DNA from 3 places in the Parasegetibacter sp. NRK P23 genome. Region 3 is predicted to be linked to each of the others. Evidence: riboswitches for the same ligand, from Rfam matches in the RefSeq annotation. Region 3 holds a riboswitch; each other region holds the start of a gene.

Region 1 (7,619 bases), 720 kb from region 3:
CCGCAGGTACGATCATGGAGTTGTTCGTTTTGGCCAGCTTACCGAATTCCGTAAGGTATTGCTCAGCGATGCGGAGGTTTACGGCGTTCATGCCCCCTTCCTGGTTGATGGCCGTAGCGATTTCACGGATACCTACCGCGGTGGCGCGTGCGATCAGCTCAATTTCAGAAGCGGTACCACTGGCTTCGTTGATCTTTCTTTGTTTTTCCCCTTCGGAACGGGCGATCATTTCCTGTTTATCCCCTTCGGCCCGGTTGATCTTGGCCTGTTTGTCACCTTCAGATTCCGCGATCAATGCGCGTTTCTCTCTTTCGGCACGCATCTGCTTTTCCATGGCATCTTTGATGCTTTGGGGCGGCGAAATATTTTTCACTTCATAACGCGATACTTTGATGCCCCAGGAATCACTGGCCTTGTCTACGGCTTCCACAATGCCGCCGTTCACGGTTTCTCTTTCCTCGAAGGTTTTGTCGAGTTCCATTTTACCAATGATGCTGCGCATTGTGGTTTGGGAAATCTGTATCACCGCGAAGCGGTAGTTGTCGATGCCATACGAAGCTTTTTGCGGGTCGATCACCTGGAGGTAGAGGATGCCATCCACTTCTACCGCGATATTGTCTTTAGTAATACAAATTTGTGAAGCCACGTCAATGGCCTGTTCTTTCAGGTTCTGTTTGTACGCGATCTTGTCGATGAACGGAATCAGGATATGAAAGCCTGCTTCCAGGGAGCGGCTGTATTTACCGAGTCGTTCCACGATATAAACGGAGCGTTGCGGCACCACTTTAAAAGTGGACAGGAACGCGACAAACACAAATACGGCTAAAAGAATGAGGATAACTGTTGTTGCGGTCATATTGTTTGGGTTGATCTTACGATGAGAAGGATGCTTTTGTTGCCGGTGATGATGACGTTCTCGCCCGCGGCGATGGTGTCGTTGGAGGAAGCCTCCCAACTGGTGCCTCTGAAAGTTACTTTTCCGTTAGTTCCCGGCGTAATGGGTGTTTCCGCCTTTGCGGATTGTCCGATAAATTCATCTTCCAGCGCCTGGGGCGATTTTTTGCCCATGCCCAGTTTTGTTCTGATCCAGTTGCGGAACAGCAGTACGTTGAGCAGAGAACTTCCCAGGAAAATAATGAGTTGTGTGTTTAGGGAAATATCGGTGAACAGGGCGATAATAGCCACTATCCAGGCACCTGTACCAAAGAAGAACAGGATAAAGCCCGGAAGGGCGAATTCTAGTAGAAATAGCACCAGTCCGATAAAGAACCAGATCACGGCGATGTTTTGGAAAACTTCCATGGGTTTAGTTTGTGTACACTGCCGAATATAGGGGATTTTTACCGAACCGGGGGAAGGTTTGGATGAACGGAACTAAGCGCCCTTGCTAAAGATCAGGTTTGAGGAAGTTTTCAGCCGCAGGCGTTTCTTTATCCGGAGCATGGTCTGCACGATGTTCTTGCATGGCGCCGTGGTTACCCGGTACATGATCGTCTATAAACTCCGGGTTGGCATCAGGAGTTTTAATGTTAACGGGTAGTTTTTGAAGGTCCACTTTATTGGGAATGTCTTCCCGCTCTTTCTTTTCCATATACTATAGTTTGAATGGTGTTGTCCGGACTTATTTGTCCGCCTTCTTTTTGGGTACTTTCGCCCCGGCGTCTCTCGCTTCCGACAGTCCGATGGCTACGGCCTGTTTCCTGCTTGTGACCTTTTTGCCGCTGCCACTTTTCAGTGTTCCTTTTTTCATTTCATGAACGGCCCGCTCTACCTTTTCGGAAGCTTTGGCTGAATACTTTGCCATATCGGTTCATTTTGAATTAAAGTATAAAAGGGTTTTGGCGTTGACCAAAACCCTTTTTGTAGTTTCCCTTCGCCGGCATTATCCGGATCAGGTGGTATGGGTATGATCTCAGGCTTTTCAGCCACCCCTTACTACATGGTATAATGTGTAAAAAACATGCCGGAATGTTTACCGATAGGTATCTTGAAAGAGGTGTGAACAAATGCCCACACCTGTAAAAATCGCGACACGTTCAGGATGATTGTAAAAGATAACAGGTGAATGTACTGCCCACTTCAGGTGTGGTATCAACAGCAATCCAACCCTGGTGCGCCTGGGCGATCTTTTCTGAAAGACTTAAACCAATGCCAGTTCCCGCCGGGCGCGGATCGCGCGGATATTGAACGAACATATTAAAGATGCGGGGAATCTCCTCGGGCGGAATCCCTTGGCCGTTGTCTGAAACGGCGATGCGTGCGTATTTTTTTTCGCCCTCTGTTTCAAGTGCTATTTTTAAACTGATTGCGGGCGTTACAGATGGGCGCGAAAACTTTAAAGCATTGTCCAGCAGGTGATAGAGCAACTGCTCCACCATTTCTGGCGAGGCAAAAATTTCGGGAACAAGTTCAGTGGTAATAACCGCTTTCTTTTCTGTTGTCTTTTTCTGAAGTCTTTCAAGGGTTTTTTCTACAACCGGCGCCAGCGCGAAGATTTTCTTCTCCTTTAATACATTCCCGGCTTCTGCCAACTGTGTGAGGTCGTCCAGCAGAAGGTTCATCCTGGAAAGGGAGGATTGCATCCGCCGGAAATTCGCTTTGGAGCCATCACTCAGTTTCCGACCTTCCGATTTGATCACCAGTTCAAGCCCCGTGTAAATATTGCGTATCGGATGCTGTAATTCTGAGGTGGTGATGAGTGTGAACGCGGAAAGCTCGCGGGAAATCTTTTCAAGTTCACTGCATTTGTCGTTGAGATCGTCGTTCAGTTGCTTCAACTTATTTTCCGCGTCCATACGGTGCGATACATCGTGCATGATCACTACGGCGCCTTCAACCTGTTCCTCCAGGTTTTTCAGGGGCAAGGCATGGCTTTCATACGCGTTCCTGCTGGCCACATCACCTCCGGAGGAGAGGAATGCGGTTTCTCCTGATAGTGCCGTTTCTATGGCTTTGCGCAACTGCTCATCTTTTTCTGTAAACGGGAACAACGATAGAAGGGGGGCTCCTTTTGCCTTTTCAGTCGCAATACCGGTATCCCGGACCAGGGTGCTGTTCCATGATACCACCCGCCACTCCATGTCGATCGAGAAGATTTTATCCGACGTAGCATTGATGATCATTTCATAAACGGAAGGCGCATAGATCGAATAAGGTTGCATATCAACTGTTTAAGATTTACGAAATTAAATACTGATTAACTTTGACAAAATTTTTGTATTTCATTTTTGATTGACGTACTTTTAAACTACTTGCGGATTTTCGAACCCCGTCCCGCAAAGTTCATACATCATTATTCTTCCCAACCGTAATTTATGATTTGCATACTGCCGATCCTTTAGGGATATGGAGTGTATCGCTGTTTTCGTTTCCTGGAATCTTATACCTCTCTTTCACAGTTATTCATTCATCCATAAAACTATTCCTATGCAAAAATTGATGCTTCTTATCGACGACGACAAAGAGGAACAGGAAATATTAAAAGCAGCCGTGGAAAAGGCTGATCCCGATGTTTCTTTCGCGTGGGCGGCAAACGCTTACCGCGCGGGTCTGTTCCTGGAGCAGGTACTCCCCGATCTTATTTTCCTGGACTATAACATGCCGGGCATTAATGGCCTGGAGCTGCTTTCTTCCCTCCGCAAAAAGGAGAAGATGAAGCATGTGCCCGTATTCATTTATACGTCGGCGCTTACGCCTGCCTTGCAGGAAAGGGCCAGGACGCTGGGCGCCAATGGTTGCCTGGAAAAGCAGCCGGATACGAAGCGGCTTGTACGTGATGTACAGGATGCGCTGCGTACCGTGGCCGGAACAAAATATCATCCCATTCATTAAAACCTTAAAACAATGCGTGTACACATCATTGAAACGGACAGCCAGTTTTCAGGTGTTATGGCCCGCTTCCTTGAAAAGAATGATTGCAAGGTGACCAGGAGCGGCTTTTCAGAAAGGACGATTGTGTCGGATGTGGATGCCCTGGTGTACGACCTGGACGCGAATGTTGATCCGGCATTAAAACACCTTGAAAATATTATTCAGGAACATCCTGAAATCCCAGTAATCGTTACTACCGACACCGATGATATCAAGATTGGTGTGGGTATCATTAAAGCCGGTGCGTCGGATTGCCTGGTGAAGCCATTCCTGCCCGACCAACTGAAACAGGCACTCAGCAACGCTGCCGCCCGTAAAAAAAAGCAGGTAGAAGCGTGCGTGGCGGATGAAAATGAAATTCCTGTAAAAGCAGAAATGCCACCGGATGAAAATGTTTCATCAGAAGAATTCCTCTGGACACCTGGCACGGATATGTTGCGTACCCAGGCTGAACAGATGATCCGAAATAATGGAATGGTCTTCATTTATGGGGAAGCAGGCACAGGGAAAAAAAGCCTCGCCAGGTATATTCATGAACACAGCAGTCGGAGGAATGGACCTTTTGTTGTGGTGGAAGGCGCAACAATTAAGGAGCATTGTAAACAATGGACAGAGCAGGCGAAATCAGGAACGTTATTCATTGAAAAAACGGAAGAGGTGCTACAGGAAGTATTGGCTGTTTTGCTGAATACTTCCGGCAACGATACACGGTTGATACTTTCTTCCACACACGCACTCGAAACGCTGAGCCAGAAAGGGCATATCAATCCATCGCTGTTGAGTGGTGTTGAATATTATAGTGTATACCTCCCGCCATTGCGGAAACGTTCCGGCGATATACTGGCACTTGCGCACCATTTCAGTAGCGAAGCCTGCACTGAACTCCGGAAGGAGCGTATGTTCTTTTCCTCCGATGCCGAACGCGATTTTATGGCTTATGACTGGCCGGGTAATGTCCGGGAACTGAGAAACGTGGTGAATCGCATGGTATTGCTAGGTAGTGGGGGAGAAGCATGGCGCGCAGCTTATTTCAATTTCAGAAAAACGGGAGCAGGGCAGATGGAAGCCGAGAAGGTTCCTGAAACCAAGGCTTCCATCAATTTAAGGGAGGCTTCGGCCAAGGCTGAAATGGATTTTATCCTGCGTATGCTGGAGAAGGTGAAATTCAATAAAAGCGCCGCCGCCCGGCTTATGAACATCAGCAGGCGCACGTTGTACAATAAATTAAGGATGAGTTGAGGTCGGTTGAAGATGGTATGATTTTTTTGCCGGGAAGGATATGAATACAGCACAGGAGCAACTTTGGTGGAGAAGCGCCGTAATTTACCAGGTATACCCGCGGTCGTTCGAGGACAGCAACAATGATGGTGTGGGCGACCTTAATGGCATCCGTAAACGATTGAATCACCTCGTTGAACTGGGGGTGGACGCACTTTGGATTTCTCCCATATATCCTTCCCCCATGGCCGACTTCGGTTATGATATCAGTGATTACACCGATATACATCCGATCTTTGGTACACTGGCTGAAATGGAGGCGCTAATTGATGAGGCGCATGCGTTACAGCTCAGGATTATACTCGACCTGGTGCCGAACCATACTTCCGATCAGCATCCCTGGTTCCTCGAATCGCGCTCCTCGCGTTCCAACCCGAAAAGAGACTGGTATATATGGGAAGATCCCCGCCCTGATGGAGGTCCGCCCAACAACTGGCTCAGCGTATTCGGTGGCGGAGCCTGGGAATGGGAGGAGCATACCGGGCAATATTATTACCACGCTTTCCTGAAAGAGCAACCCGACCTCAATTGGAGGAATCCCGAGGTGAGAGCCGCTATGTACGATGTAATGCGCTTCTGGCTTGAAAAAGGCGTGGATGGCTTTCGCGTGGATGTGATGTGGCACATGATCAAAGACACGCGCTTGCGCGATAATCCCGTCAATCCCGGGTATGCTCCAGGGCAACCCACCTATAATCAGTTGTTGCCGGTGTATTCCACCGATCAGCCAGAGGTCCATGATATTGTTGCTGAAATGCGGGACATAATGGAAACTTTCGGCAACGGTAAACTGCTGATCGGCGAAGTGTACCTCCCGTTACAGGACCTGGTATTGTATTACGGCAAGAACAACGAAGGGGCGCATCTTCCCTTCAATTTCCAATTGATTACCCTGCCCTGGGAAGCCAGGACCATAGCCGCTTGTGTGGATGAATACGAAGGATTGCTTCCTGCGGATGCATGGCCCAACTGGGTATTGGGCAACCACGATAACCACCGGGTGGCAAGTCGTACAGGCATCCAGCAGGCGAGGGTGGCCGCTATGTTGCTGTTCACCCTTCGTGGCACACCTACCGTGTATTATGGCGATGAGATCGGTATGCGGAGCGTGGCCATTCCGCCGGAAGAAGTAAAGGACCCGCAGGGGCTCAATATGCCAGGTCTTCACCTCAGCCGTGACCCGGCGCGCACGCCCATGCAATGGGATGCTTCTCCATACGCGGGATTTTCAGGTGTGCGTCCCTGGTTGCCGGTGGAACGCTCCTGGCAGCGTTGCAATGTGGCCATGCAGCAGGATGATCCTTATTCCATGTTATCCCTTTACAAAGCACTGATCAAACTCCGGAAGGCCGAACCCGCCTTGCATGCGGGACAATACGATCCCGTTTATGCCGACAGGGGCATTATGGCGTTCACCAGGAAAATGCCAGGCCGGCATTACTTTCTCATTGTGCTCAACATGACACATGCGCCAGCCTGGTTTGTTCCGGCGCATTTTACCTTTAAAGGAAAAGTGGTATGCGCCACCATTCCCGAATGGACCGGCGTGGAAGTGCACAACAGCATCGGTATGGATGGTGACCTCGGACTTATTATTCAACTGGAACAATAACTTGAATCTATTATGAACAGCATTGAACCCGATAAGGCATTAATAGAAACATTGGCGCAGTTGCTTAAGGACCGGAAAGAAACCATTGCCGCAGCGGAAAGCGTAACCGCCGGCCTTGTACAGTTCAGTCTGTCAGGGATGCCTGAAGCCTCACTTGTTTTTAATGGCGGCATCACCGCATACAACCTGGAACAGAAAATAAAGCACCTGAAAGTGGATCCCGTGCATGCGGCAAGGGTAAACTGCGTTTCAGAACGGGTGGCCGTTGAAATGGCCGCTGAAGTGGCCACCGTTTTTGATGCTGCCTGGGGCATCGGCATCACAGGGTACGCCGCACCGGTGCCGGAGTCGGAAAACCGGCTGTTCGCCTATTATGCCATCGTGTACCGGCAGGAGCTTCTGGGCTCCGGTATGTTAACCGGCAAGGAAGGAACACCTATGGCGTTACAAGCTTATTATGCCCATACATTATTGAAGCGGTTGCTGGAAATGATCCAAGCGAAAACCCCCGCTTAACGGTGCGGGGGTTTTTCTTTGTAATATTTGTTCTTCTTTTTCTGATAAGAAGATTCGTTGGTGTAATCGTCACGTCTTCCGAAGTTGGATTTTTCCTGCCAGGCTTCCGGATGTTGTTCAGCGGACTTTTTATGCTCGTCCGCTTTGATAAGCTTGTCTTCGCCTGATGTTTTTTGTTTCATGGATTTAAATTGAAGGATGAAAGCCTAATCACCGTGAATTGGGTTGAGCTGTATCCCTTCTCGCCATTGTATCTACAGAAAGCGGCGTTGTATCATTGCTGTTAGGGAATCCTCTCGTGGAGTCCGCATGCATTTCAATGCGGGTGCTGTCCTGTTCAGCT
Region 2 (7,619 bases), 1.3 Mb from region 3:
TTGTGCGTGAGTCTGAAACACAATTCCAGGTTTCCTTCCTTCACCATCATGGCCAAAGGGGATTACCCGGCGGAACTGGATATTAAAATTCCCTTTTCCCTGGTCAGCAACAATGTTTCCAAAGATAAGCTGGTCGTGATGCCCGGCTATTGGTTCCTCTATAACATGTACGCGCTCGCCAGGAACTCCTGGAAATCGGCCGACAGGGATAAGCGTGTGGAAAAAGTGCAGTCGCTCGAATATGGCTACCTCGCACCCGATAGCGTGCAGGAAATGGAAGAAGGACTGAAGATCATGGAACTTGCCGTAGGAAAGGCTTTCCTGGAACAGGTTTCAGGAAAAACCGATATTACGGATAAACAAGCCCGTGAGACCGGACTTTCCCTGCTCCTGAACAACGATCCGCAGATTGATACGCTACTGGTAACCGTAAACGGCTGGGAAAACACGAACCGCATCGTCCAGTTGGTTAAAGTGCGGAAAGCCTGGGGCATTTTCCGGAAGATGATCGTTTTCCACGCCGTGAATTGCCTATATGAACTTTGCCCGGCTTCACCCGAAAACTTCGACCAATTTGTTCAGGGGCGTTCATCCAAAAAATGGCAGAATGTGGGTGGACAGTTAATGCCGGAAGAAACACTGAAAGAACTGATCAGTTCCATCAAATCGAAAAAGATCAACAGTTGGGCGGACGTGCACGCCTTCTACACCACGCAGGCCGCGGATTACAACAAACAAAAATGTTTCCACGCCTGGAATGTTTACTTCAATGTATTCAGGAAGAAAGCCGCAACTTTTACAGCCGAAGACCTTGTGACACTTGCCAACGAAGCGATTGCCACCCGCGAATGGATCGCAGGCGCCATTTATGCATCCCGGGAAAAAGACTACAATAACCCATTCCGCAATATGCTGTACGATTCCGAAGCGGAAAGAGATGAGGTGATTGGAAAGCTGGAGGAGAACAGTTTTATCCAATTGGAGCAGGAAGAACTGAAAAAATACCGGAAACAGCTGCGCCAATGGCTGAAGAAAATAAAAATCCCCGCTTAAAGCGGGGATTTTTTATGCTTAATCTTTGAAGATCATTATTTAGCGATGCTGTCGATAGCGCCTTTAGCGGAATCAGCGATAGCGGAAACTGAATCGGTAGCGGCAGCTACAGTAGAGTCGATAGCAGCAGCAGTAGAATCTACAGCGGCAGAAGTTGAGTCAGCAGATTCAGTAGGTTCAGCGGCATTGTTACAAGCAGCAACAGAAGCAGCGATAGCGAGAACGGCGAAGAACTTTTTCATTGTTATTGTTTTTTCGGTTTTGCCAGCAAAGATAATCGCTGGAACGGTTCCTGCAAGCCCCTGTTAAAAATCTTTTATTTTTTTCTGAAGAACAACCGCACCGGCACACCGCTGAAATTGAAGTTTTTCCTCAACTGGTTCTCCAGGTAATTGCGGTAAGGCTGCTTGATGTCATCCGGATAATTGGCAAAAAACGCGAACGAAGGCACGTGCGTCGGCAATTGCGTCACATACTTGATTTTCACCTGGTTGCCGCGTACCACCGGCGCATGATAAGCTTCAATGGCCTTCAGCATCACATCGTTCAGTTTAGATGTGGGGATACGTTGTTGCCTATGCGCGAATACATCCAGCGCGATTTCAATCGCCTTGAAAATGCGCACTTTTTCGGTGGCGGATATGAAGAGAATGGGCACGTCGGAGAAAGGCGCGATCCTGTCTTTCAGCACCTTTTCGTAATCGCGGGCGGTATTCGTTTCCTTCTCCATGGTATCCCATTTGTTCACGAGAATCACGATGCCTTTACCTTTTTTAGACGCCAGACTGAAAATGCTCAGGTCCTGGGCCGTGATTCCCTTTTCAGCATCCAATACCAGTAAACAAACATCGGCTTCGTCCATGGCTTTGATGGCGCGGATCACCGAATAGAACTCCAGGTCCTCGTTCACCTTGGTTTTCTTCCGAATACCTGCCGTATCGATGAGGATGAATTCTTTCTGGAAGAGGTTATAGTGGGTATGGATCGTATCTCTGGTGGTTCCGGCGATATTGCTCACGATGGTGCGTTCCTGCCCTACCAATGCGTTCAGCAGAGAGGATTTCCCCACATTGGGCTGCCCGATGATGGCGAACTTGGGAATAGGATTTTCCTCCGCGCCCTCTTCTGCCTCGGGTTGTTCCGGTATCAGGGCCGTAACGGCGTCGAGGAGTTCACCTGTTCCGCTCCCGGTCATGGAGGAAAGGAAGAAAATATGTTCGAAACCGAGGCTGTAAAACTCAGTAGCCTCCAGTAAACGTTCGTGGTTGTCCACTTTGTTCACCGCCAGGAAAACCGGTTTGGTGGTTCTGCGCAATACATCGGCCATGGAGTCGTCGAGGTCGGTGATGCCGGTCACGGTATCCACCATAAACACAACTGCATCTGCTTCATCGAGTGCGATGATCACCTGCTTGCGGATTTCTTTTTCAAAAACATCCTCACTTCCGGCCACGAAACCGCCGGTATCAATCACGTTAAACGATTTGCCGGCCCATTCCGCCACGCCGTATTGCCTGTCGCGGGTAACACCACTCACGTCGTCCACGATTGCTTTTCTTTGTTCCAGCATCCGGTTGAAGAAGGTGCTTTTCCCCACGTTCGGTCTTCCAACAATAGCTAATGTAAATCCTGACATAATAAAATTTTGAATTTTGGATTTTGAATGTTGGATGAAGAATGAATTTGTTGGTGCAACGCAGTTTCATTCAGGGAACAATCAAAATCCGAAACAACCTGTTTTCAGTGCGGCCAATTGGTTTTATGTGATCGCACTTTATTCTTTTTTCAATTTAGAACCTGATTGCCGAACAATTCCCCATAGTATTCCATTTAAAGTTCAGCATTCAAAATTCAACATTATTTATACCCATATTCCCTCAGAAAAATCTCACTGTCCCGCCACTTGGGACGGACTTTCACAAACAGTTCCAGGAACACTTTCCTTCCGATGAATGCTTCGATATCTTTCCTCGCTTCGGTGCCCAGTTTTTTGATGCCTGAACCTTTTCCGCCCAGGATGATCGCCTTTTGTGTTTCCCGCTGCACGATGATATCGGCGGCGATTTTCACCAGCGTATCCTTTTCTTTGTATTCCTGCACCAACACGGTGGTATGGTAAGGAATCTCATCTTCATAAAACTGGAATATCTTTTCCCGGATCATTTCTCCTACAAAAAAGCGGGTAGGCAAATCCGTGAGATCGTCCTCGCTGTAGAAGGGTTCTCCTTCGGGAAGATATTTTAAAATCTTTTCTATAAAATCATGCTTATCGAATCCTTTCAGGGCCGATAAAGTCACGATTTCTCTGGCATAAGGTTTATCCGAGAACCAGTCGAGCGCTTCTTTCAGTTTGGCGGGGGAAACCGTATCGATTTTATTCAGCACAAAAACGCCTGGCACTTTGAGCCGAAGTTTACTGAAAAGCTGGTCCACCTCCTCGCGGTCATCGTTGATGTCGGCAAGCAGAATGGCCACATCCGCATCCTCCAGCGAATTTCTGACGGCCTGCATCATTTTTTCGTGCAGTTTGTATTTCGGCTCAATAATGCCTGGCGTATCGGAGAAAATAATCTGGTAGCCAGGTTCCGTGAGGAACGCCTTGATCCTGTGCCGGGTGGTTTGCACTTTAGGGGAAACAATGGCCATTTTTTCTCCGATGAGCGCGTTGAGCAACGTGCTTTTTCCCGCGTTGGGCTTCCCGAATATGTTTACGAATCCTGCTTTCATTTTTCAGCTGAGACCTTGCAAAAGTAGTACAAATAAAAAAAGCCTCTCTCGAGGCTTCCTTAGTTGCGAAGGGAGGGATCGAACCTCCGACCTTCGGGTTATGAGCCCGACGAGCTACCGCTGCTCTACTTCGCGATGTGGAGTGCAAAGGTAAGGCGCTGATTTTTAACGGCCAAATCTTTTTCATAAATTTCTCGACCTCCTAAAAATAAAGAGGGCGCATCACGCTGATACGCCCCCGGCACAACAATAAAACACGAGACTGTTCAGGAACGTCGTGCTACTGTACTCGCCCCACTCTGCTTAATATCTTTGGCCGTGGCGCTGCCCTTGAAATAAATATCTGAAGCGCCGCTGGCACTCGCGGCAATTTCTTTGTTCACGCTGATCTGGATGTCGGAGGCGCCGCTTGCGGAAGCTTTGCAATATTCCGTTTCCAGGCCATAAGCTTTGATATCCGAAGCGCCGCTCACTTCCAGTTTGGCATGTTGCGCCTTTCCCGCCAGGAAAGAATCGGAACTGCCGCTCTGGTGCACAGCAAGGTTCTTAACCTCAAGGGTGCCCTTGAAATCGGAGGATCCGGACAAATTGATCTCAAGGTCGTCCTGCTTCAATACCCCTGAAATCAGCACATCACAAGCCCCGGAAGCACTTATTCTATGCAATACGGGAGCCGAGATATACGCCTTTAAAGGCTTTCCGATCCGGTTAAAAGACTTCATTCCCTTCTCCGCATAAATCCTTAAAACACCATCTTTCACCTCCGTTTTCAGGTAAGGAACCAGCTTTTTTTCCGAAGCGCTGACGGCTAGCGCGATTTCATTGGATTGAGAAATATACAGATCGATTCCCCCCGACACTTCCACCGCAACGAACTTTTCAATATCGCGCGGGGTTACGTTTTCATCTACAACGATCTTCTCCTGGGCCACTGCGGAGAAAGACGCCAGGAAGCATCCTGCTAAAAAAAGAAGATTTTTCATGCGCTTACTTTTATAGGTTTTGCTACTGAATACACCTGTGGTACGTTATCGCAAAGGAAATGTTACAAGTTTTTGGCAAAAAAAAACGGGCGGCATACCTTTGGACCGTCTTTCAAAGGAGCTCCAACGTAAAGACATCAAGTTCCCGGGGTGCTTAATTCACATTTTGTGAAAGCTGAGATCATACCCGTAGAACCTGGACAGGGTAATGCCTGCGCAGGGAAGGTGGAAGGATTCGCGCAATATTGTTCTCCCCTCTTCACAATCGCAGCATTTCCAAATTCAATTTTTCAACTTTAAAAAAAGAAACATGAAAAAATTGTTTTTGGGGATATGCTTGTTTGTATTTTCCCCAATGCTATTCGCCCAATCTATTTCGGGCAAAATCACCGATGCCGTTACCGGAGAAGTTATTGCCGGGGCATCCGTTCAGTTGGTCCACCATTTCGCGGTTTCCGCCGGATCCAAAGGCGATTTCCGCATCGCTCCCGTTAAACCGGGAAGTTATCTATTGAAGATCAGCGCCGTTGGTTACAATGAAACCCAGGTACAGGCCCAGGTGCCCGGTGCAGCAAACCTGGTCATCAGGCTTAACCGCACCGAACTGCTGCTGCAGCCCATCGAAGTGAAAGCCACCCGCGCTTCCGAGATTGCGCCTTTTTCGAAAACCAATCTCACCAAAAAGGACCTGGAAAAGAACAACATCGGCCAGGACCTGCCTTTCCTCCTGCAACAAACCCCCTCCATGGTGGTGAGTTCCGACGCTGGAAACGGCGTAGGTTATACCGGATGGCGCATCAGGGGAACCGATGTGCAACGCATCAACATGACCATCAACGGGATCCCCTATAACGATCCCGAATCGCATGGTACTTTCTTTGTAAACCTCCCCGATTTCGCTTCCTCCGTGAGCAGCGTACAGATACAACGCGGGGTGGGCACTTCCACCAATGGCGCGGGCGCGTTCGGAGGCACCATCAATTTCAGCACCAACGAATTCAACGAGAAGGCCTACGGCGAAGCCAATAATTCCTACGGCTCCTTCAACACCTGGAAACACACGGTAAAAGCCGGTTCCGGACTACTGAACAATCATTTCACCATCGACGCACGCTTTTCCAAAATTGCCAGCGACGGCTTCGTGGACCGTGCCACCTCCGACCTGAAATCGGCTTACCTTTCCGCAGCGTGGCTCAATGAAAAAAGCTCCGTCCGCTTCAACGTGATCACCGGTAAAGAAAAAACTTACCAATCCTGGAACGGGCTGCCTGAAAGCAAACTCGACAACGACCGCACTTATAATTCAGTGGGAACCGAAAAGCCCGGAACACCCTACGACAATGAGACCGACAATTACCAGCAGGACCACTACCAATTGTTTTACAACCAGGAACTGTCGCCTAAACTGAAACTCAACACCGCACTTTTCCTTTCAAGGGGACGCGGTTATTACGAGCAGTACAAAGCCGATCAATCGTTCTCTGACTACGGACTTGCTGATCCGGACGTGAACGGCGACCCGGTTTCGGAAACGGACCTGATCCGTCAACTCTGGCTCGACAACCATTTCTATGGCGGCATTTTCTCCCTCCAATATAAAAACGGCAAACATGAACTCACTTACGGGGGCGGCGTGAACCAATACGACGGCAAGCACTACGGCAAAGTGATCTGGGCCGAAACAGGCATCCCCAAAGACCATGAATGGTACAATTACACCGCGATGAAGCGCGACTTCAACACGTACGCCAAATGGCAGTTTGAAGCATTCCGCAACTTTTACACCTTCGCCGACCTGCAGTTCCGGTACGTGAAATATGATATCGATGGATTCAGAAGTACACCCGGATTAAGCGCTTACAACCAATACCGTTTTTTCAACCCTAAAGCAGGTGTATCCTATCTTTTCGGCAATGGGTTCACCGCATTCGCCTCCTACTCCATCGGGCAGAAAGAACCCAACCGGGATGATTTTGAAGCAGGCGCTTTATCCAAACCGAAGCACGAACTGCTCCGCAACATTGAATCCGGTCTGCAGTTCAGGAACAGCCGTTACCAATTGGCGGCTACTTTCTACCACATGGATTACAAAAACCAACTGATCCCTACCGGGAAAATCAATGATGTGGGCGCCGCCACGCGTGTGAACATACCCGATAGTTACAGAATGGGGATAGAACTGGAAGCCGCAGCACGCCTTACCGACTGGGCCAGCGTTTCAGGCAATCTTACCCTGAGCAGGAACAAGGTGAAGAACATTACGGTGTACTACGATAACTACGACGACCCGAACTATGTACAGTTATCAGAAACGTTGAAAAAAGCCGATATCGCCTTCTCCCCTTCCATTGTGTCGTCCTTCTCCCTGGATTTGGTTCCCTTCAAACATGCGCGGGTAAGTCTGCCCGGAAAATATGTTGGGCGTCAATACCTGGATAATACCTCCCGAAAAGAAAGGAGCCTGGACGATTTTTATGTGCAGGACCTGAGAATGCAATACAGTATTCAACAGAAACTCGTTCCGGAACTCACGCTGATGTTCCATGTCAACAACGTATTCGACCGGAAATATGAGCCGAACGGTTACACCTTCAGCTACCAGTATGGCGGCGCTTTTACTACGGAGAATTATTATTACCCGATGGCAGGCGTGAACTGGATGGCGGGAGTGAACATCAGATTTTAATTTTGAATGATGGATTACTACGCATTTAATGCTACAGTATAAAAGAAAGCCGGGGCGTGTTTATTCAACATACCCCGGCTTTTAAAATTATACTTCTTTGCTTCTTTTGAATTATGAATTCAACAACCAATTCAACATTCAAAATCCATCATTCAAAATTCGCTCACCCA
Region 3 (7,619 bases):
AATCTTCTTTGGTGAGAAGAATCGCTTTCACTTTACTTTCCACAGGAACATCCAATGTTTCTAAATAATCACGGTAAGCTGCGCATTGGTCCACAGCTTCCTGCCAGGTTGGTCTTGACATAGCACTTACGGTTTTTTTTGGTTTAAAAGGTTGAGGCAATTTAAAGCGGAAGCGGCGGGTAAATCAAAAATGTTTTTTAAAAAAGCCGGAAAGCCAGGAAATAGAGGAAAAAAACGCAGTTTTTCCCGTAAAGACACCGTGCAGGCCATCCGTTATTTAACGGATAACAAATCCCGTGACTTCACCATTGCCAGGTAAATGAGACCTGCCGACCTTTGAATCCAATCAGCCACCATACTCCAGCTTTCTTTACCATTAAGCCAATCCTTCGTGTGAAGCATATATGAAACCTTTAAACAGGTTACCATGTATGCTTTTTTGTTGTCTCTAATTTGTACCTTTCTGCAATAAATCCATTGCAATGAACCTGAAAAACTTTACAACATTTTGTTTCGCAGTCCTGCTGATGGGACTTTCCACCCGTGCGCAGGACAATCCCGTAGGCGCGTGGAAAACTGAAGTCAACAACGCTACGGCAGTTCTTATTATAACGCCCGGGTATTTTTCCCAGACACATTTTGACCTTCCCGGAAAAAAATTCATAGCCAGCTACGGCGGCACCTGGAAGGTGACCGATAACGGAGAAGTGGAAGCCATGATCGAATTCAATACTCTGGAGAAAAACCAGGTAGGCGAAAAACTGACCATCTCCGGAGACATGCACGATGGTAAACTGGTGACCGCCAAGGGCTCCGATAAACTGGAATGGACACGCGTAGATGATGGCGCGGGCCCCCTCTCCGGCGACTGGCGCATTTCCGGCAGAGAACAGGATGGAAAGATCAACACCATTAATCCCGGCGCGCGAAAAACCGTTAAGATACTTTCAGGTACCCGTTTCCAATGGATCGCGATCAATACACAAACCGGAGAGTTCTTCGGAACAGGCGGCGGAACCTATACTTTTGAAAACGGGAAATACACGGAAAATATTGAGTTCTTCTCCCGCGACAGTTCCAGGGTGGGCGCCACACTTACATTCAATGGAAAAGTAGAAGGCAACAACTGGGACCACAGCGGACTGAGTTCTAAAGGAGAGCCCATCCATGAAATATGGACCAGGCAGTAACATGTACGTTATTTCCTCATTGGAGCCGGAAAAAATATAGGTTGATCCCCCCTATTTTTTCCGGTTTTTTTTCGACTTTAGCCCAAACCTTTGCACATGAAACCTTCTCTTCTCCTTATCCTGCTGGCCGTTTGCGCTTTTTCCCGCGCACAAACCGTCAATTATAAACTAAACGCCGGGTTTGAAGCGGATCCCGCCAATGGTGTACTCCGAGAATGGAACTGGTACAACTCAACTGGTTATGAAGGCGGTATTGATTCCACTGTAAGCTATTCCGGCAAAAACGCTTTTTATATTAAAAGCACCACTGCTCCAAACCCTGCGCAATATGGTGCGATGGGCATCAATATTCCCGCGAGGAAAGGGCAGCAACTGACGATGGAAGGTTACCTGAAACTGGAAAATGTACAGAACGGCTTAGCGGGTTTTTACCTCGCCATCATCGGCAAAAACGGCACGATTCAGAAAACAGATCTTTCAGAGAGCGGTGTATCGGGAACACAACCCTGGAAAAAATACAAAGTTTCTATTCCCTTAAGTGCCGATGCACGTACTGTAAATGTAGCGGCCGTAATGGCGGGACAAGGGCAACTATGGATTGACGATATCACACTTTCTATAGATGGAAAACCTTTTGAACAATCGGATACCGTATCAGCACCGTTGGCTGAATCGGATACATCCTTTTCAAATGGCTCACGTATAAATGAAATTGCCCCGTCGGCGGCTACTAACGCCGCGCTTGTTTTGCTGGGCCAGGTGTGGGGCTTTGTGAAATACCATCATCCCGCGGTAGCGGCCGGAAACTTTAACATGGACGCGGAACTTTTTCGTTTCATGCCCATCTACCTCGCAACTGCTCAACCTGCTGATCAGCAACGCCTGCTGTACAACTGGGTTAAAAAGTTCGGCGCGGTGAAAACAAAAAAGGATACGGCGCTATCCCTCAAACCATTCCTCGAAACGGATATTTCCTGGCTAACGGAGCAATCGCTGGGAAAGGAACTGCATCAATTGTTGCGCGATATTTACCACGCGGAACGTAAGAACCAGCATTACTACATTGCCATGGCGCAAGGTGTGGGTAACCCGGTTATCAAAAATGAGCTCCCCTACGCAAAAATGCACTTTTCAGATGCGGGACTTCGCATACTCGCGCTGTACCGGTATTGGAACCTGATACAATACTTCTTCCCTTATCGCAACCTGTTGGAGGAGAACTGGAACACAACATTGGAGTGCTTTGTTCCACGTTTCGCTTATGCTACTTCTGAAAAGGAATACAAACTAGCCTTACTTCAACTGATCGGAAGTATTCATGATACCCATGCGAATGTGTGGGGCAATGAAGCTGTTCTGGCCGAATTCTTTGGCAAAAGATATGGACCGCTCTCCGTGGTATTCGTGGAAGATAAACCCGTGGTAACAGGATACCTCAACGATTCCCTTGGAAAGAAGACCGGAATATTGCCCGGTGATGTGATTGAAAAAATAAACGGCATTCCCGCGAATGAGTTGGTGCAGAACCGCATTCCTTATTTTCCCGCATCGAACCTGCCCACAAAAATGCGTGATATAGGACGTGATTTTTTACGGTCGAATGATTCCACATTGTCCGTTACTTTCAACAGGGATGGGAAGTCTTTTGAAAAGATGATCCCAACGTATACACCCATGCAAGTGAATGTGTATAAAAGGTATTCAGCTAAAGATACCTGTTTTGGTATGGCTGCACCTGGCATTGCCTGGATATACCCGGGTAAAATAAAGAATGCTTACCTGCCGGCCATAAAAAATGAACTGAAAAACACAAAAGGCCTGATCATCGACCTGCGCTGCTATCCTTCAGATTTTACGGTGTTTACGTTGGGCGGCTTCCTGGTTCCGAAGTCCACGCCATTTGTGAAGTTCTCATTTGGTGGTATCCTGATGCCAGGCACGTTCTACCAGGGACAACAACTTAATATTGCACCGACAGATTCCCATACCTACAAAGGAAAGGTTGTGATTCTCATCAACGAACTTACGCAAAGCCAGGCCGAATATACTACGATGGCATTCAGAACCGCACCTGGAGCTCTGGTGCTGGGCAGTACAACCGCTGGCGCAGATGGAAATGTTTCCGGCTTCATTCTTCCGGGGAATGTGAGCACCATGTTCAGCGGGATTGGCGTTTATTATCCTGATGGCCGGGAAACACAGCGTGTGGGCATAATACCGGATATTGAATGTAAGCCAACCATCGCGGGGATAAAAGCGGGCAGAGACGAACTCATGGAAAAGGCAATCGAACTAATCAACAAAGAAAGATAAATTACTATTTTAGTTGTTAAACCCCTTTCCATGAACGCAACCGTTTCGGCGTCCTTCCAGCAACAGGCAACCAGAGCCGTTTCTTCCATTGTATTATTTGTGTTGGTATACCTCTTCCTCTTTATTGCCGTGCTCGGCCTTTCGGTGCTTTGTGTGTACGGTGGGGTGATGCTCATTCTCGCAAAGCCCTCTTTTATTACGCTGATGCTTGGCGGTGGAATGGTGGGCCTGGCTTTTTTTGTGTTCTACTTCATCATAAAATTCCTTTTTTCAAGAAATAAAGTAGACCGCTCCGCGCTGCTGGAAGTGTCTGCAACGGAAGAACCGGCGCTCTTCGAGTTTATCCGTGAAACCGCGGCTGAAACGGGAACGCCACTTCCCAAAAAAGTTTACCTCTCATCCGATGTGAATGCCTGTGTGTTTTATGATTCGGGTTTCTGGAGCATGTTGCTCCCCATCAAAAAAAACCTGCAGATAGGCGTTGGCCTCGTAAACAGTGTTACGGTTTCCGAACTAAAAGCCATCATCGCCCATGAGTTCGGACATTTCAGTCAGCGAAGCATGAAAGTGGGAAGCTATGTATACCACGTGAACCACGTGATGTACAATATGCTCAATGATAATGAATCGTACAACAACATGATCGGCCGTTTTGCGAACATGAGCGGATATTTTTCTTTTTTTGCGGGTATCGCTGTGAAAATCGCAAACGGCATACAATGGGTGCTGCACAAAATGTACGGGTTTGTAAACTTGCGCTACATGGCGCTTTCCAGGGAGATGGAGTTCCACGCCGATGAAGTGGCCGCTTACGCCGCCGGATCAAAACCACTGGTCACTTCTTTGCTTCGACTTGATCTTTCCGCGCAGGCGCTCGATGAAACGCTTGATTTCTACAGCAGACGGATTCCGGAAAACATTACTTCCGGAAATGTATACCCGCACCACCGTTTTGTGATGCAACGCCTCGCGCATACTTCAGGTGTTCAGTTGCAACACGGTCTGCCTGATGTTACAATGGACTTCCTGAGCAGGTTCAACAAATCAAAACTGGTGGTAAAGAACCAGTGGGCCTCTCATCCGGAAACAGAAGAGCGCATCGGGAAACTTGAAATACTTGCGGTGGAAAAAGAGCAGAACAATGCAGGTGCCTGGAGCCTTTTTAAATCGCCAGCCGCCACACAGGAAAAGATGAACGCGGTACTCTTTTCGGCCGTGTCTTATACGGAGGAGCCTGCACAACTTTCAGAGAAAGAATTCAGCTCAGCTTACATCGCCGATGCTGAAAGGTTCCGCTACCACCCGGTTTTCAATGGGTATTATGATAACAGAACCCTGAAGGCGGAAGACCTGGAACAGGTATTGAAAGAAGCTCCTGCCGATATGCCGGATGAAGCAGCCACTATTTTTTCCGCTGAAGTCGCGGAGGAAATAAGCGTACTGAATGCGCTGGAAAGCGATATCCGTTCGCTGGAAACAATCGCCGCCGGGAATACAGGAATCAAGACGTTCGATTATAACGGTATCCGTTACACGGAAAAAGAAGCGGCTGTCGTTTTGGAAGACGCGAAAAAACAGCAGGAGATGCTGGAAGCTAAATTGCGACAACACGATCTGCTTGCGCTGAAGTTCTTTTACGCGAACGCACGCCGTTCCGGAAACGAGACACAATGGAAAGAAAGGTACAACAGGTTTTTTGAGGTGGAAGCAGCATTTAAAGCCGCGGTGGAAGAACACAATGCCTACCTTGCCACAACTGAATTTATGCGTGAAACCCAATCGTATGAGTTTATTGAAGCAAATATGGAAGTTTTAAAACAAAAGGAAGCTCCGCTCAAAGAAAAGATGCGCAGGATATTTGAAAGCGAAGAACACCGCGCGTTAATGACGGCTTATGAAAAAGCCGCGCTGGAAAAATACCTGTCCTGCGAATGGACCTATTTCATACGTCCCGATTATTATAACGATGCGCTCGGCGTAATGTATGAAGCGCTGCAGTCTTACTACAATACAGTTTTCAATTTTTACAGAATGAAAAGAAAAGAGCTTTTCGATGGGCAGGCGGCCGGGATTTTAACGCCTGCCGAACCAAATTTTACCTAACTTCACGTTTCACAAATGCACGGGGTGCTTTCCCGCAGGGAAGGCTGAGATCATACCCGGTACCTGATCTGGATAATACCAGCGGAGGAATTGCAAAAATGGTGTTGCACATCATTCGGGCGTAAGCTCCTGTTCCCATGGTTTTCCGGGCAGGAGCTTTTGATTTTTTAATACGCAACACCATTACAATGAAACTCGACCTGTACACACGCGGCCTGCAGCACTGGCAGGGAAGACCGGAATGGTTCTTCAACCGCGAACACACCGATACGTACGAACAATGGTATGAAGGGCGCTACAAAAGAGCGGAGATCTGGCAGAAAAAAGTGATCGGGGGCCTTATCTCGAAGGATACGCGCGTTAAAACCCTGCTGGAATTCGGTTGCGGAACAACCCGCTTCACCCGCTGGTGGAAGAACATTGGTATCGAAGCGATGGGCGCAGATATTTCACCGCTCATGTTGGGCCAGGGCGTACGCCTTTTTGATGGTGACCTGGTGCTGGCAGATTCGCACCACATGCCTTTCAAAGACCAGACCTTCGACGCGTTGGCTTTCATCACTACCTTTGAATATTACCGTGATCCCATCCAGGTGATCCGTGAATCCGCCCGCGTAGCGAAATATGGAATCGTATTCGGGATGATGAACAGGAACTCTCCCAAAGTAGTGCGGCGCCGTATTCAGCAGGCGTTTGGCAAAAATCCTTTTTATGTAACCGCAACATTCTACACACCGGATATGCTGATGGCAAAGATCCACGAAGCGCTGAAAGGCAGGGATTATAGTATTGAATGGACCTGCACCGGTTTGCCAAAATGGTTTCCCGTACAGCAATGGAGTGTTCCGGTAGGCGATTTCTTCGGACTCCATGTGAAATTCAATGATGTTCAACCTTAGTCGATGAGCAGTTTCGATACCACTGGAAAATTTCAGCAGGCGTTTTTTGAAGAACACCTCTATCCGAAATTTGGCCTGAACCGCCCTGAAGTGCGTGTGGGTCCCGCCTTCGGCGTGGATGTGAGCATCGTTGACCTGCCCGGGAACATGGGACTCGCCATTACCAGTGATCCGCTTTCGCTGATACCTTCACTCGGTTACCGTGAATCGGCCTGGCTTTCCGTTCAACTCCTGGTGAATGATATGGCCACTACAGGATTTGCGCCCATGTACGCGCAATTCGTGCTCAACCTGCCGCAGTCGCTGGATGAAAAGGGTTTCAAAGAATACTGGAACTGGATCAATCATTATTGTATTCAAACAGGCGTGGCCATTACGGGTGGGCATACCTGTAAGATAGAAGGGATGCAATCCACCATTGTGGGAGGCGGAACCATGTTTCTCACAGCATCAAGGGAGGAAATACTTACCAGTCAGGGAGCGGAACCCGGAGATGTACTTGTACTGCTGGGAGAACCGGCCTGTTCCTCCACCTCAATTCTTTCGCTGAGCTTCCCTGAAACTATCACGGAAAAACTGGGAAAGGAAGTACAACAAAAAGCCGCTGACCTTTTCTCCAGCACTTCCGTGCTCCATCCTGCGTTGCGCGCCGCCGCATTCAATGGTCAATATCCTGGGGCGTTGAAAGCCATGCACGATGTTACCGAAGGAGGGGTGTACGGCGCCATTTTTGAAATGGCCGTCGCTTCCGGAACAGGCGTTGAGGTTTACGCGGAGAAAATGCCCGAAGCGCCCGTGCAGCGGGAGATATGTGCGTTGTTCAATATAGATCCGTGCATCAGTGTTGGCGCGGGCGCCATGATTCTTGCCGCCAATCACCGGTACGCCGGAATGTTGGTGAAATCGTTGGAAGAGGAAGGTTTTCATGCCGCCATTATTGGAAGCTTCCTCAACGACCCCGAAGGAAAATGGCTGGAAACAACTGAGGGAAGAACACCGTTACCCTACCCGGAAAAGGACCCGTACTGGAATGCTTTTTTCACCGCTTTAAAAAATGGATGGAAATAAACCATACAAATGAAACGAATGATTAAGAACGGAATTTACCTCGTGG

Evidence for each region. A riboswitch is a leader RNA that binds a small molecule or an ion and turns the genes downstream of it on or off. The one in region 3 is predicted to bind thiamine pyrophosphate.
Region 1: another riboswitch for thiamine pyrophosphate. It lies ahead of M4J38_RS12760 (DUF6496 domain-containing protein); the one in region 3 lies ahead of M4J38_RS15720 (class I SAM-dependent methyltransferase).
Region 2: another riboswitch for thiamine pyrophosphate. It lies ahead of M4J38_RS10305 (TonB-dependent receptor); the one in region 3 lies ahead of M4J38_RS15720 (class I SAM-dependent methyltransferase).

The regions. Positions count from the first base shown of each region.
Region 1 is NZ_JAMDLG010000001.1:3,143,704-3,151,322, reverse strand. Features, by position in the region: gene M4J38_RS12775 (SPFH domain-containing protein) at 1-856, opposite strand, end outside; gene M4J38_RS12770 (NfeD family protein) at 853-1,302, opposite strand; gene M4J38_RS12765 (hypothetical protein) at 1,388-1,591, opposite strand; gene M4J38_RS12760 (DUF6496 domain-containing protein) at 1,622-1,804, opposite strand; TPP riboswitch at 1,852-1,943, opposite strand; gene M4J38_RS12755 (ATP-binding protein) at 2,037-3,161, opposite strand; gene M4J38_RS12750 (response regulator) at 3,427-3,831, shown strand; gene M4J38_RS12745 (sigma-54 dependent transcriptional regulator) at 3,844-5,109, shown strand; gene M4J38_RS12740 (alpha-amylase family glycosyl hydrolase) at 5,150-6,760, shown strand; gene M4J38_RS12735 (CinA family protein) at 6,773-7,276, shown strand; gene M4J38_RS12730 (hypothetical protein) at 7,273-7,458, opposite strand; gene M4J38_RS12725 (hypothetical protein) at 7,487-7,619, opposite strand, start outside.
Region 2 is NZ_JAMDLG010000001.1:2,529,353-2,536,971, forward strand. Features, by position in the region: gene M4J38_RS10275 (DUF4954 family protein) at 1-1,053, shown strand, start outside; gene M4J38_RS10280 (hypothetical protein) at 1,089-1,295, opposite strand; gene der (ribosome biogenesis GTPase Der) at 1,370-2,689, opposite strand; gene era (GTPase Era) at 2,911-3,780, opposite strand; tRNA gene M4J38_RS10295 (tRNA-Met) at 3,844-3,915, opposite strand; gene M4J38_RS10300 (head GIN domain-containing protein) at 4,047-4,763, opposite strand; TPP riboswitch at 4,900-5,004, shown strand; gene M4J38_RS10305 (TonB-dependent receptor) at 5,074-7,449, shown strand; gene M4J38_RS10310 (rhodanese-like domain-containing protein) at 7,613-7,619, opposite strand, start outside.
Region 3 is NZ_JAMDLG010000001.1:3,862,359-3,869,977, forward strand. Features, by position in the region: gene M4J38_RS15700 (hypothetical protein) at 1-121, opposite strand, end outside; gene M4J38_RS15705 (hypothetical protein) at 483-1,190, shown strand; gene M4J38_RS15710 (S41 family peptidase) at 1,287-3,503, shown strand; gene M4J38_RS15715 (M48 family metalloprotease) at 3,534-5,606, shown strand; TPP riboswitch at 5,617-5,714, shown strand; gene M4J38_RS15720 (class I SAM-dependent methyltransferase) at 5,795-6,505, shown strand; gene M4J38_RS15725 (AIR synthase-related protein) at 6,509-7,573, shown strand; gene M4J38_RS15730 (thiamine phosphate synthase) at 7,583-7,619, shown strand, end outside.